Regions from separate parts of the Virgibacillus tibetensis genome, predicted to be linked through region 2. Evidence: riboswitches for the same ligand, from Rfam matches in the RefSeq annotation. Region 2 holds a riboswitch; the other holds the start of a gene.
What was found. A riboswitch is a leader RNA that binds a small molecule or an ion and turns the genes downstream of it on or off. The one in region 2 is predicted to bind cyclic di-GMP.
Positions count from the first base shown of each region.

Region 1 (5,457 bases), 600 kb from region 2:
AACAAAATAAAACTATTGGTGATTTTAATATACTACTAATTGGTGCTATAATTATAAGCTCTATTGTTGTTACCCTTGGAACAGTATATTATGAGGGGACTTTTTCACTTGTTAGCATTATCTTAATGGTTATAATATCTTGTTCTAATTTATTAAGGGAATATACTATAGTAACTTTCAGGTTAAACTTGAATTATAAAGCCATCTTGTTGAATAACTTAGTCCTTGGAACAGGTTATCTAGTTGGTGTAGTGGTATTTTATTTAACAGGATATTGGCAGTCTATTTTCATTATAGGTTCAGGGTTAAGTTTAATCTATATTACACGTAACTCGAATCTTTTAAAAGAAACCCTTACAACTACAAAGTTATTTAAAAAAACTTCTTACAAGAGTTTTGTGTTATTCATTTCTATTTTTTTAAAAACGATACTTTCCTATTCAGATAAGTTGTTATTATTTCCTTTACTTGGGCCATCGGCAGTATCAATTTATTACACGGCGACAATATTTGGAAAAATAATATCAATGATGATAGCTCCAGTAAACAGTGTGATTTTAAGTTATATTACTCGTATGCATAAAATATCAATGAAAAGTTTTAAATATATTATTGCCGTTACAGTAATTGTAGGGATAACAGGATATTCTGTAACTATACTAATTAGTCATCCTTTGTTACATTATTTGTATCCAACTTGGGCAGCAGAGTCTCTAGAATTGATATATATTACTACTGGAAGTGCTGTTTTAGGTGTTATGAGTTCGGTAATTCAACCGTTTGTTCTAAGGTTTAATAATATAAATTGGCAATTATTAATTAGTGGAAGCAATGTAGTTGTATATCTTATAAGTGTTTTTACACTCTTTAATCTTTATGGATTAATAGGTTTTTGCGTAGGTATTCTAATTGTAAACCTTTTAAAATTTATTATAATGATTTCAATTTTTATTTTTAATTTTAGAAATACAAATTAAAATTTATTAGCTAATTTAGGCTAGGATAACCGTCAAGATTGAAGAACTCCGTATTGGTTATCGGCTACTGCTCATAAGTTTGTAAGGAAACCAATATCTTATATAAGGGGAACTAACATCTGGATGCAGACCTATGTAAGTCGATGTAAAGTCCTAACTTCCAGTTGGGTTTCATCAACTAGTGAAGACCGTCCATATAAGCGATATTGAAAATGATAGTTTAACTCAGAATGAGGTAGTGGTAACGAAGAGAGAGGAATAATGTAAGTATTTCTATTTAAATACATTATAAAATACCTCATTTAAAAGGATGTGGCTCCATGACAAGAAAGAAAATTTATATGCTTATTTTTTTAGTGATATACACATCGATAATTTCCTTGTATATATTAAACAGTCATGACGAAAAGACCTTGCTTTTTACATTTTTATTAGCATTGTTTCCAGTTATTATGTATATGGTTGCATATATAAAACTATTTTCAGCAACGTTTTTCTTTATACTATTTTATTTAATGTTGTTTTTTGTGCAGCCCATATACAACCTTTTGATAGAGTATCACTATTATCAATACAGTTTTGAATCATTGAAAACTTTAACATTAATGTCAGTATTAGGGATTTTACTTTTTTGCATAGGTAATTGTGTCTTAGTCGGAAAGGAAATCAAACTAAAAAAAATATACTTAGAAAAAGTAGCAGTTCGAAAAGTTATTATTTTAATAGGGGTTGTTACATTTGTAAGTGTTATTTTTTGTTTTATAGATGCTGGAACACTAAATATAATGAATTTAAGTCGTTTAGAACTTAAAAACCCCAGCATTTTTCGGCTACTGGCTACTTATGGTTTTTATATGACATCAATTTTGTTTTTCTTAGTATTCTTTACTGTAAAAGCAAGGCAACATTCTAACGTTCTAAAGTGGATATTAATTTTCATTTTGTTGGAAACCCTAATATTTATGCTCTTTAGAACGAGGTCATTGCTAGTTGTTCATTCAGCTTCGGTTTTAGTTGGATATTACTATAGTGGATTATATGGATACAATAAATATAAAAATTACTTGTCACCTAAAATCATTACTTTATTTTTAGGTGTCTTAGTTTTCCTTCTTGCGATAACTTCAAGGTTTTTTCGAGGTTTTTTACAACCTGGCCAAAACATTGAAAGTTTCGACTTTGATTTAAAGTTATTTTTAGAATCATCTATAATGTCTGGAGATATAGGTTATTCGACAAGAGTTTTGGATGTAATTAATTACGTTCCTTTATATAACGACTTTTTAAATGGTCAATCTTACTATAGGTTATTATTTTCTGTTATCCCAAGATCAATATGGAGGGATAAACCTGAAAACACACAACAAATTGTGGCTAGTTGGTTAGAACCTGATATAGAAGGGATGTCCGTACCTCCAGGTATAATAGGAGATGCTTATATTAACTTTGGTTTAGTTGGCTTAGTAATCCTGATTTTGTTTGGATTTTTCTTCGCTATCTTGGACAAAAAACTATCAATTAAGCATTTTATGTTGTGGGCAGTAAGTGCAACTTGGATATTCCATCTTGTAAGAGGTGGTTTCACAAACCCATTAATAATATTTGCTATGTTGTTTATTGTAATAAACTTTATAAACTATAAATTCTTCAATAATAGTACAGTTCGAAACAAAAAGAATTTATTCAAAAAGAAGTTTGTTTAATATTAAACTGCGAGGAAATGGGGAACTTCTCCGTATAGTAATCTACCTTTTTCGGACCAACATAATGGCGTACTAACTCCTCATCGGACAGTTGTTCGTTTGGAGAAAAGGCCTGGAAAGTAGATTCCAGCTGAACAACATCCTGCGCTTTTTTATGTACTACTTGCTGTTGCGTATTACTTTCCTTTGCTACGTTAGATTCTAGTTTCCGCATAAATGACAGAATCTAGCCCCTTCACCTTGTTTTGTTCCACAGTTTGTACAATACAAAAGATCACCCCCATGTTTTGTGTTTGTTGGTACTATTTTACTATCGCATGATTTTTGGAGGGTGGGCCATGGTACAGGCATCGCAGTCCACAATGCTTTCAGACTCACACCATATGCAATCTCGAAATTTTTAAAAATTAGTAATAAATGATATAATAGACCTACCGAATTAAGGGCAAACCAGTACGAAAGTCTGGGACGCAAAACCATAGGCCTAACGTTCATTTGAACTAAGGTAGCTAGGATGCCGGTTGTATAGGGACTTACTCTAGGCTTTTTCGGTTAAACAAGTCTTTTTTTGTTGTTTATACTTTTTGGGGTAGGTGGGTCTCTTATGAGTATTAATGAAAGAAATGCTATGGGGATATTTTCGGTAGTGCAAAGTATTCTTTATTTTCTTGTGGTGATTTATTTTTGGGGTAGTTCTCATGCCTGGTGGCTAACTTTTCTATTTCTTGTAATTATGATATTACCTGCTATTCTAGTAAAACTTCCTAATAATCTTCTTTTGATTTTAGTTATTAGTGTTATTCATTTAAGCGTTATCTTTCTTATCATCGCTCATTCTGGTCATACAGAAAGCCCTTTCTATCCTATGTACTATTTACCAATTATTACTACGTTCGCTACAAGTGTGAAAAGATTTAAAAAGCGTAGTATCATGTTGATATCAATATTAGCTTCTGTATTTACATTTTTGCATGTTGCATTTACAAAGGATCCAGAACTATTAGTTTGGTTGCAAGGTTGTGTTAACTCCGTTAGTTACTTTGTACTAGGGTTTGGGGTTTTATTTTATCAAATGCAACTTAGAAAAACTATCAGTGAATCAAAAACAGATTACCTAACTGGTTTGTACAATAAACAATCCGGAGAAAAACTTCTGCTAGAGGAAATAAAGAAAGCAAAGGCTATTGATTATTCAGTAACAGTTGCATTTTGTGATCTAGATAATTTTAAAAGTATAAACGATACATATGGTCACTTATTAGGTGATAGTATGTTAAAGCAAGCTGCATCTATTATAAGAGAGAGCGTACCAGGTGATGCTTCGGTTGTTCGATGGGGTGGAGAAGAATTCCTCTTAGTATTAAGAAAAGTAGAAAAGCAAGAGGGGATCAAGGTTATGGAAAGAATTCGCAAAAATATAGAATCGCATCAGTTTTCATATCATGGTAAAACGATCGCTTTAACGATAAGTGGGGGGATTGTGGAGGTGGAGGATTACGATCATAACATCCTCAATGTACTAGATGAAGCTGACAAACGTCTGTATATTGCAAAAAACACAGGGAAAAATAGAATTATATCCTAAGCTTATACTATGTACTTCGTCGAGTCCCAGTGGAGTGTCAAGTCCCCACCGCTTTAAAGCTTTATAGTGCAGACGTGAGTGAGGCGGATTTTTTTAATAGACTTATAGTAACTGTTGGATAATTTGCGTTCTATGTGAAAACCAAAGTGGTATTAGTCCCCATAATTTTACAATTTTTTCTTTGAAGGGGAATATCCATTTTACTTTGCGTTAGTAATAAATGCATCCCCATTAATTTACCCATTTAATAACTCATTTTGGTAGAAAACCTTAGGGATCACAATGAATTTAAAGTATTAGATAGGGGTAAGCTCTCACCTATGAATAATGCTAGATTTTTTGATTCTAAAAATGTATTGCGCATTCCTGTTGATGATGTTAAGTATATTAATTATGGAATATGTATGAGTTTATTAATAGAAAAAGGTTATTTATAGTTATCGGGAAATAACTATGTAAGCTATTAGAATTGTTAGTATGGTTTTAAAAGTTTTTTTATTGTAAAATATATAATTAAAATCATTATAGATAAGATGTTAAGCCATGGGAGGCACTTTAAATTATAGAAAAAAGGTAAACCACTTAAAAATCTGATTATTAAGTATTGACTATTAATAATGAATAATATAATATGTTTTACAAAAGAAAGTCCATCTAAACGATTAAATCTAAACGATTAAATCAAAGGAGAGTATGAAATGAGTTCAGTGAAGAGAAAGGGGGAACGAGTAACCCTTAAAGAAGTAGCAAAACACGCTGGTGTTTCAACGGCTACAGTTTCTTATGTTATCAATAATACACGTTATGTTAGCGATAAGTTAAAATCCTCTGTTTTAAACGCTGTAGATGAACTAGGATACAGTCCCAATAATATTGCTAGAAGTTTACGTTCTAATCAAACATATACGATTGGATTAATAGTTTCTAATGTAGAAAATCCATTCTATACAGAAATTGCAAGAGCCATTGAAGAAAAAGCATATTCAGAAGGGTATAGTGTAATTATTTGTAATAGTGAGGATGACATTTTAAAGGAAACAAATTATTTAAAATTGCTACAATCTAAACGATTAGATGGAATTATTTTAGCTCCTGCTCCAGGGGAAAATGAACATTTATATTATGTTTTACAAGAGAATTCAATGCCTATTGTATTGCTTAACAGAAAGTTAGATGTTGAGGGTATACCTAT
Region 1 covers NZ_JARZFX010000002.1:633,233-638,689, reverse strand. The annotation lists gene QGM71_RS07770 (lipopolysaccharide biosynthesis protein) at 1-977, shown strand, start outside; gene QGM71_RS07765 (O-antigen polymerase) at 1,298-2,680, shown strand; gene QGM71_RS07760 (hypothetical protein) at 2,661-2,894, opposite strand; cyclic di-GMP riboswitch class I at 3,115-3,202, shown strand; gene QGM71_RS07755 (GGDEF domain-containing protein) at 3,285-4,265, shown strand; gene QGM71_RS07750 (LacI family DNA-binding transcriptional regulator) at 4,964-5,457, shown strand, end outside.
Region 1: linked by a shared signal. The riboswitch ahead of QGM71_RS07755 (GGDEF domain-containing protein) and the one ahead of QGM71_RS05090 (anti-repressor SinI family protein) in region 2 are both predicted to bind cyclic di-GMP.

Region 2 (5,457 bases):
AAAATAGATTAAAGCAAACACTAATCCTTGCAGTAATAGTAATAGTGGTCGTTGAGCAATTCCATAATTAAGAAAGAAATCAATAGCACCCGCCGAAAATCCAAATCCGTGGCGTATGTCAAGCCAATATGCCGTCACCATAGATAACCCAGTCAGTAAAGCATGTACACCATACAATATAGGCGATAAGAACATGAACGAATACTCGATCGGTTCTGTAATACCTGTCAAAAATGCCGTAAATGCAATACTTGCCAAAAATCCTCCAACTGCTGCTTTACGGTGTTTCTTAGCTGTCACATACATTGCCAGACAGGCTGCCGGCAACCCAAACATCATGATAGGGAAGTAACCTGCCATGAAAAAACCTGCTGATGGATCACCTTTAAGGAATCGGTTAATTTCTCCTCTCCACGTATTACCTGCAGCATCAACAAAGGTACCGAAGTCAAACCAGATTAATGTATTTATAACGTGATGCAATCCAATTGGAATTAGAAGCCGGTTAAAGAATCCATATGCCCCCACACCAACAGCACCGCCTGTAATAAACCAATCCCCTAACGCATTAATCCCATTCTGTACAGGACCCCAGAAAAGTCCAATAATTCCAGCTGCCACTACCATTGTGACAGATGTAACAATTGGCACAAAACGTTTTCCACCAAAAAACGCTAAAAACTCAGGGAGTTGAATATCATGGAATCTGTTATATAAGTGCCCTGCGGCTAAACCAGCTATTATTCCCGCAAATACACCCATGTCCAGGTTTTCATTAATCGCTCGATAGCCACCCTCGAGCACAAGATAACCAACAGCACCAGCTAATGCTGCTGCCCCATTTCCATCTCTTGAAAACCCAATTGCAATACCAATTGCAAAAATAAGACCCAGATTATCTAAAATACCACTACCTGCTGCTGAAACAAATGGGAGATCAAAAACATCATCCGCTCCAAGACGTAAAAGTAATGCAGCCGCTGGCAGCATCGCTATTGGCAGCATTAAGGACTTTCCAAGCCGTTGTAAATAGCCTAACAAATCGTCCACTCCTTTCTTCTTTATCAAAACACTTACTTTATATTTCCCCAAAAACACAAAAAACCACACTTCTTGCTTAAGAAATGCGGTTTTCTCTTCTATTGTCTTATGATTGGGATTGTGTTGTTTTATTGACAATTACACTGCCGTGAGTTAACTCGTTGATCAACGTTTTAATTAATTCTTCGGAGGATTGAATCTTATGACTTTCTGTTTCATCAATAATTTTCTTCAGCATATACTTATATTTTTCTTGCTCACCCATCAATTCCCCGTCCTTTTAAAGTGTTATTTACAATAAGCCTATAGATAAATAGTACTATATCATATTACTTTATAAAGTGTTGTCGAAGTTTGTCGTTTTAAGAATTTTTAATAGCAAATCATCTCTTCATCTACATTATACGTAGCAACTATAAATTTCCTGTCGTTTTTAGAGCAGATTTTTTTCTGAAATATCGAATAACCAAAATAAGAATAACAGCAATCAAAGCACCAAAACTATCCAAAATCACATCTCCAGCATATGGTGTTCGATTCGGTGTGAAGCCTTGGTGAACTTCATCTAAAATAGCATATGCGACTGTTAGTAAAAAGGAAATTATAACAGCAGTTGTGACCTTAATTTCTGTTGATTTCATAAAAGCTACATAAAATAAAGATGTCAACAGGAAAAATACGGCAACATGAGCACCCTTTCGCATGAAAAATTCAATAAATCCATCAACTCCGTGTGTGTTTATACTTACAACAGAATTGTGATAAGTAAACGAAATCCAACCTAAAAAAGGTTCAAGAAAAGACAGATCAACTGTGTTCGATAATAAAGGCTTTATATCCTGATTTTCATAGGGCTGATGAGAGGAGTAGAAGATCACTCCCATCCACCCCAAAGGCAACAGCCAATATAAGTATTTACGCATGAATAAATTCCTCAACTTTCTGCGTGCCTTTCCACACATCAATTCCTTCCAATTAACCGAAGAAGAACAGTTTTGACACCTACCTATAAACGAACAGAAGTTTAATTTTGTTGCAAGTATTCTGCGGTCAAACGATAAAATAAAAAACCGCAAGCATGCTGCTCCACGGTTAGTAGAAAACTATTTGTCTTGCTTAATACGCCATTTATTAAATTCCAGGTATTCTTTAAATTGTTCCTTGGACACTCCTGAATCCATAGCTTCCTGGACAATTTTAAGCCATTCGTTATCAAGATCTTCCACTTCGTTCAATCTTTCTTCTCTTATCAGTTCATTTACAGAGACATTGAGCACTTTACTGATCTTTTCAATAAATTGGATCGATGGGTTTGTTTGGAGGTTTCGCTCGATTGAGCTTAAATACGATTTAGCTACTCCTGCTCTTTCAGCTAGTTCCGAAATAGAAATCTTTTTATCTTTACGTAATTTTTTTATTTTTTCACCGATCAAGCCCTCACCTTCTTTCAATGGAAATTATACCACAAAGTAGATAAGGAGTTCTATATATAGCACATAAATATTAAACCATTAAGCTGATTGTCCCGCTTCCAAGAGATATAACCGGATTTCTTCAACAGTTAATCCCAAATGCTTCGCTTCTTTTAGCAGGTTAATCCATTCGTAATCGAGTGCGGTTTGCTCAACTGTATTCTCCATTGTCCGTCCCCCATATTATCTCCAGACAATCCAGCCATCTTGGCATAATGCTTTAGACCTGTGATTTTGCGCCCTCATTTTTCAAAGAGTTTGCCTTTTACTGAGAAAATTTTTATTTTATAAGACTATCATACTACAAGTAAGTAGTACTTAGTGTAGATACTTTTGTCAAAATACAACTAGTTTTGTTAGTTTTATAGGCGCTTCTAATAAATTAAACGTCGATTTAAAATAGGTATTTAGAATCAAGTTATTTTAGGTGAATTACCCAGCCCCAACCACGATATTAAATAAGCCGTTTCTTTGACTATTATGGTAACTTTTTTAATTGTTCAAATTTTAAACAATTGTATTCTTCTTAGTAAAGGACAAAAAATCTACCCATCACACCAGAGAAATCAACCGTTTTATAAGCCCTGAGATAAAAACAGCTTTAACTATAATTGAAAGTTCTGTATACTTTAGTAAAAGGTACATTAGAAAACTTGGCATTCGCCAAGCCTTTGGGCGATGCCTTAGTTGCACTTATGCAGAAAGAAATATGGTTATACTTTCTTTACTGCTAAAATAAGGAGTTATTCCTATGAAAAAATTATCAGTACTATTGATAGTTGCTGGTTTTATCTTTCTCGGCTTTGGTGGCTACCAGTGGTTCAAAACGGAAAGTGCCCAAAATAAAAGTCTTGCTGAAGCACATGCGCTGTTAGATCAAGGTACTAAACATAGTGACAACGCAGGTAATGCTGCGAAACCAGAAGATTTTTCCCCTTCAACTGGTGACACAGCGGGCATTTTATTTATTCCAAAGCTTGAGGCTCAGCTTCCAATAATAGAAGGGACCCATGAAGACGAACTCGAAAAAGGAGTAGGTCATTATAAAGGAACTGCCTATCCACAGCAAAATGACCAAATCGTCTTGTCGGGACATCGGGACACCGTATTCCGGCAGATGGGTGAACTGGAAATTGGAGATATCTTAACAATTCAACTACCTTACGGGAATTTTTCCTATGAGATCGTTGCTACTGATATTGTAGACGCAGAAGATCGAACAATCATAGTACCGACCGCCCCGGATGAGGTGCTGACACTTACAACATGCTACCCCTTTTCATTTATTGGGAGCGCCCCGGATCGTTATATTATCACCGCCCTACCTGTAGACAATAATAAATAAGTACTAAACTAAAAATTTAATAGACTAAATTCCCTATGTTAGATATAATTTATGCAAGATTTGATAATTTTTTGCGAACTTCGCTATTTTGATAAAGCGGTTAGTTAGCACAGAGGAGAATATGTGTGAGTTCAAGAATAGAAAAAAGATATAATAAGAAGAGACGTAAATGGCCCTTTTGGGTCGGTGGAATACTAGTAGCATTTATTTTAATTGGCGGCGGCTTCCTTCTGTATGTGTGGGATAAAGTTGGAGATACAGTTGAGACAATGCATAATCCGTTGGCAAGAGACAATGATCCAAATCGTGAGAAAGAACTCCAATCCATTTTCAAAGATAATAATTCCGTTAATGTTCTCTTATTGGGTGTTGATGAACGTGAAGGTGACAAAGGGCGTTCGGATACAATGGTTCTTATGTCATTAAATCCCAAAACAGAATCCATGGCAATGCTCAGCATCCCAAGAGATACGTATGTAAATATTCCTGGTCGCGGAATGGATAAAATTAACCATGCCTACGCATTTGGTGATGTAGATTTGTCTGTACAAACAGTTGAAGAAGCTTTCGACCTGCCGGTTCATTATTATGCCAGCGTTAATATGGATGGCTTTAAACTTGGCATTGATGCTTTAGGCGGTGTCACGATCACGAACGATCAGAATTTCTCACAGGGGGGTACCTCTTTCACTGAAGGACAGATTACACTAAACGGAGAACAGGCATTAGATTATATTCGTATGCGGAAGAATGATCCGCGTGGCGACTTAGGGCGTAATGAACGACAGCGTAAAGTAATTACTGCAGCCGCTAAAGAAGCTGCCAGTTTCTCAAGTATTACAAAGATTGGTAATATTTTAGATATACTGGGTGGCAACGTAAAAACCGATTTAGATATGAATAAGTTACAATCCTTATTCAGCGGCTATCGAAACACGCAAAAAAATGTGGAGACAATAGAAATAGCAGGAAGCGGACAAACCATAGGTGGCATTTGGTATTATGTAGTACCAGAGTCAGAATTCAATCGAATTAACACCGAAATTAACAGCCATATGGATGCGAAGCAATAAATAATAAGCAACTAAAATGCTTGACGAAAAGTCACCTGAATGAAATCCGTCAGGGTGACTTTTCCTTATATATACACATTTCTATATTTCAAAAGTGGTATAATAGCATAAAGGCTTTACGACTTTAGGGGGGATCATATGAAGAAATTCACACTACTATTTTCTATATTCTTTATTGCTTTTCTCGTTGCTTGCTCTGAGGATGAAGTGACACCTAATGAGCGCTTTGATACCTACATAAAGCAATGGAATGATTACGAGTTTGAAAAAATGCACGCGATGTTCAGTACCGAAGCTAAAGAGACTTATCCAGCAGAAGAATCTGTGGATCGCTATGCTAAGATTTATGAGGACCTTACCATATCCGACTTGGAGGTTTCATTTAAACCACTGAAAGAAGAACAATTGGAAAGTGCGATGAAAGAAGGAACAGCTATTTTCCCCTTCTCTGTACAAATGGAAAGTATTGCTGGCCCAATAAATTTTGAATATGAAGCTACTTTAGTTAAACAAGGCGAAGAAGATG
Region 2 covers NZ_JARZFX010000002.1:29,749-35,205, forward strand. The annotation lists gene nagE (N-acetylglucosamine-specific PTS transporter subunit IIBC) at 1-1,041, opposite strand, end outside; gene QGM71_RS05075 (hypothetical protein) at 1,148-1,306, opposite strand; gene QGM71_RS05080 (VanZ family protein) at 1,455-1,964, opposite strand; gene QGM71_RS05085 (helix-turn-helix domain-containing protein) at 2,145-2,474, opposite strand; gene QGM71_RS05090 (anti-repressor SinI family protein) at 2,553-2,681, opposite strand; cyclic di-GMP riboswitch class I at 2,703-2,786, opposite strand; gene QGM71_RS05095 (class D sortase) at 3,265-3,858, shown strand; gene QGM71_RS05100 (LCP family glycopolymer transferase) at 3,984-4,931, shown strand; gene QGM71_RS05105 (penicillin-binding transpeptidase domain-containing protein) at 5,070-5,457, shown strand, end outside.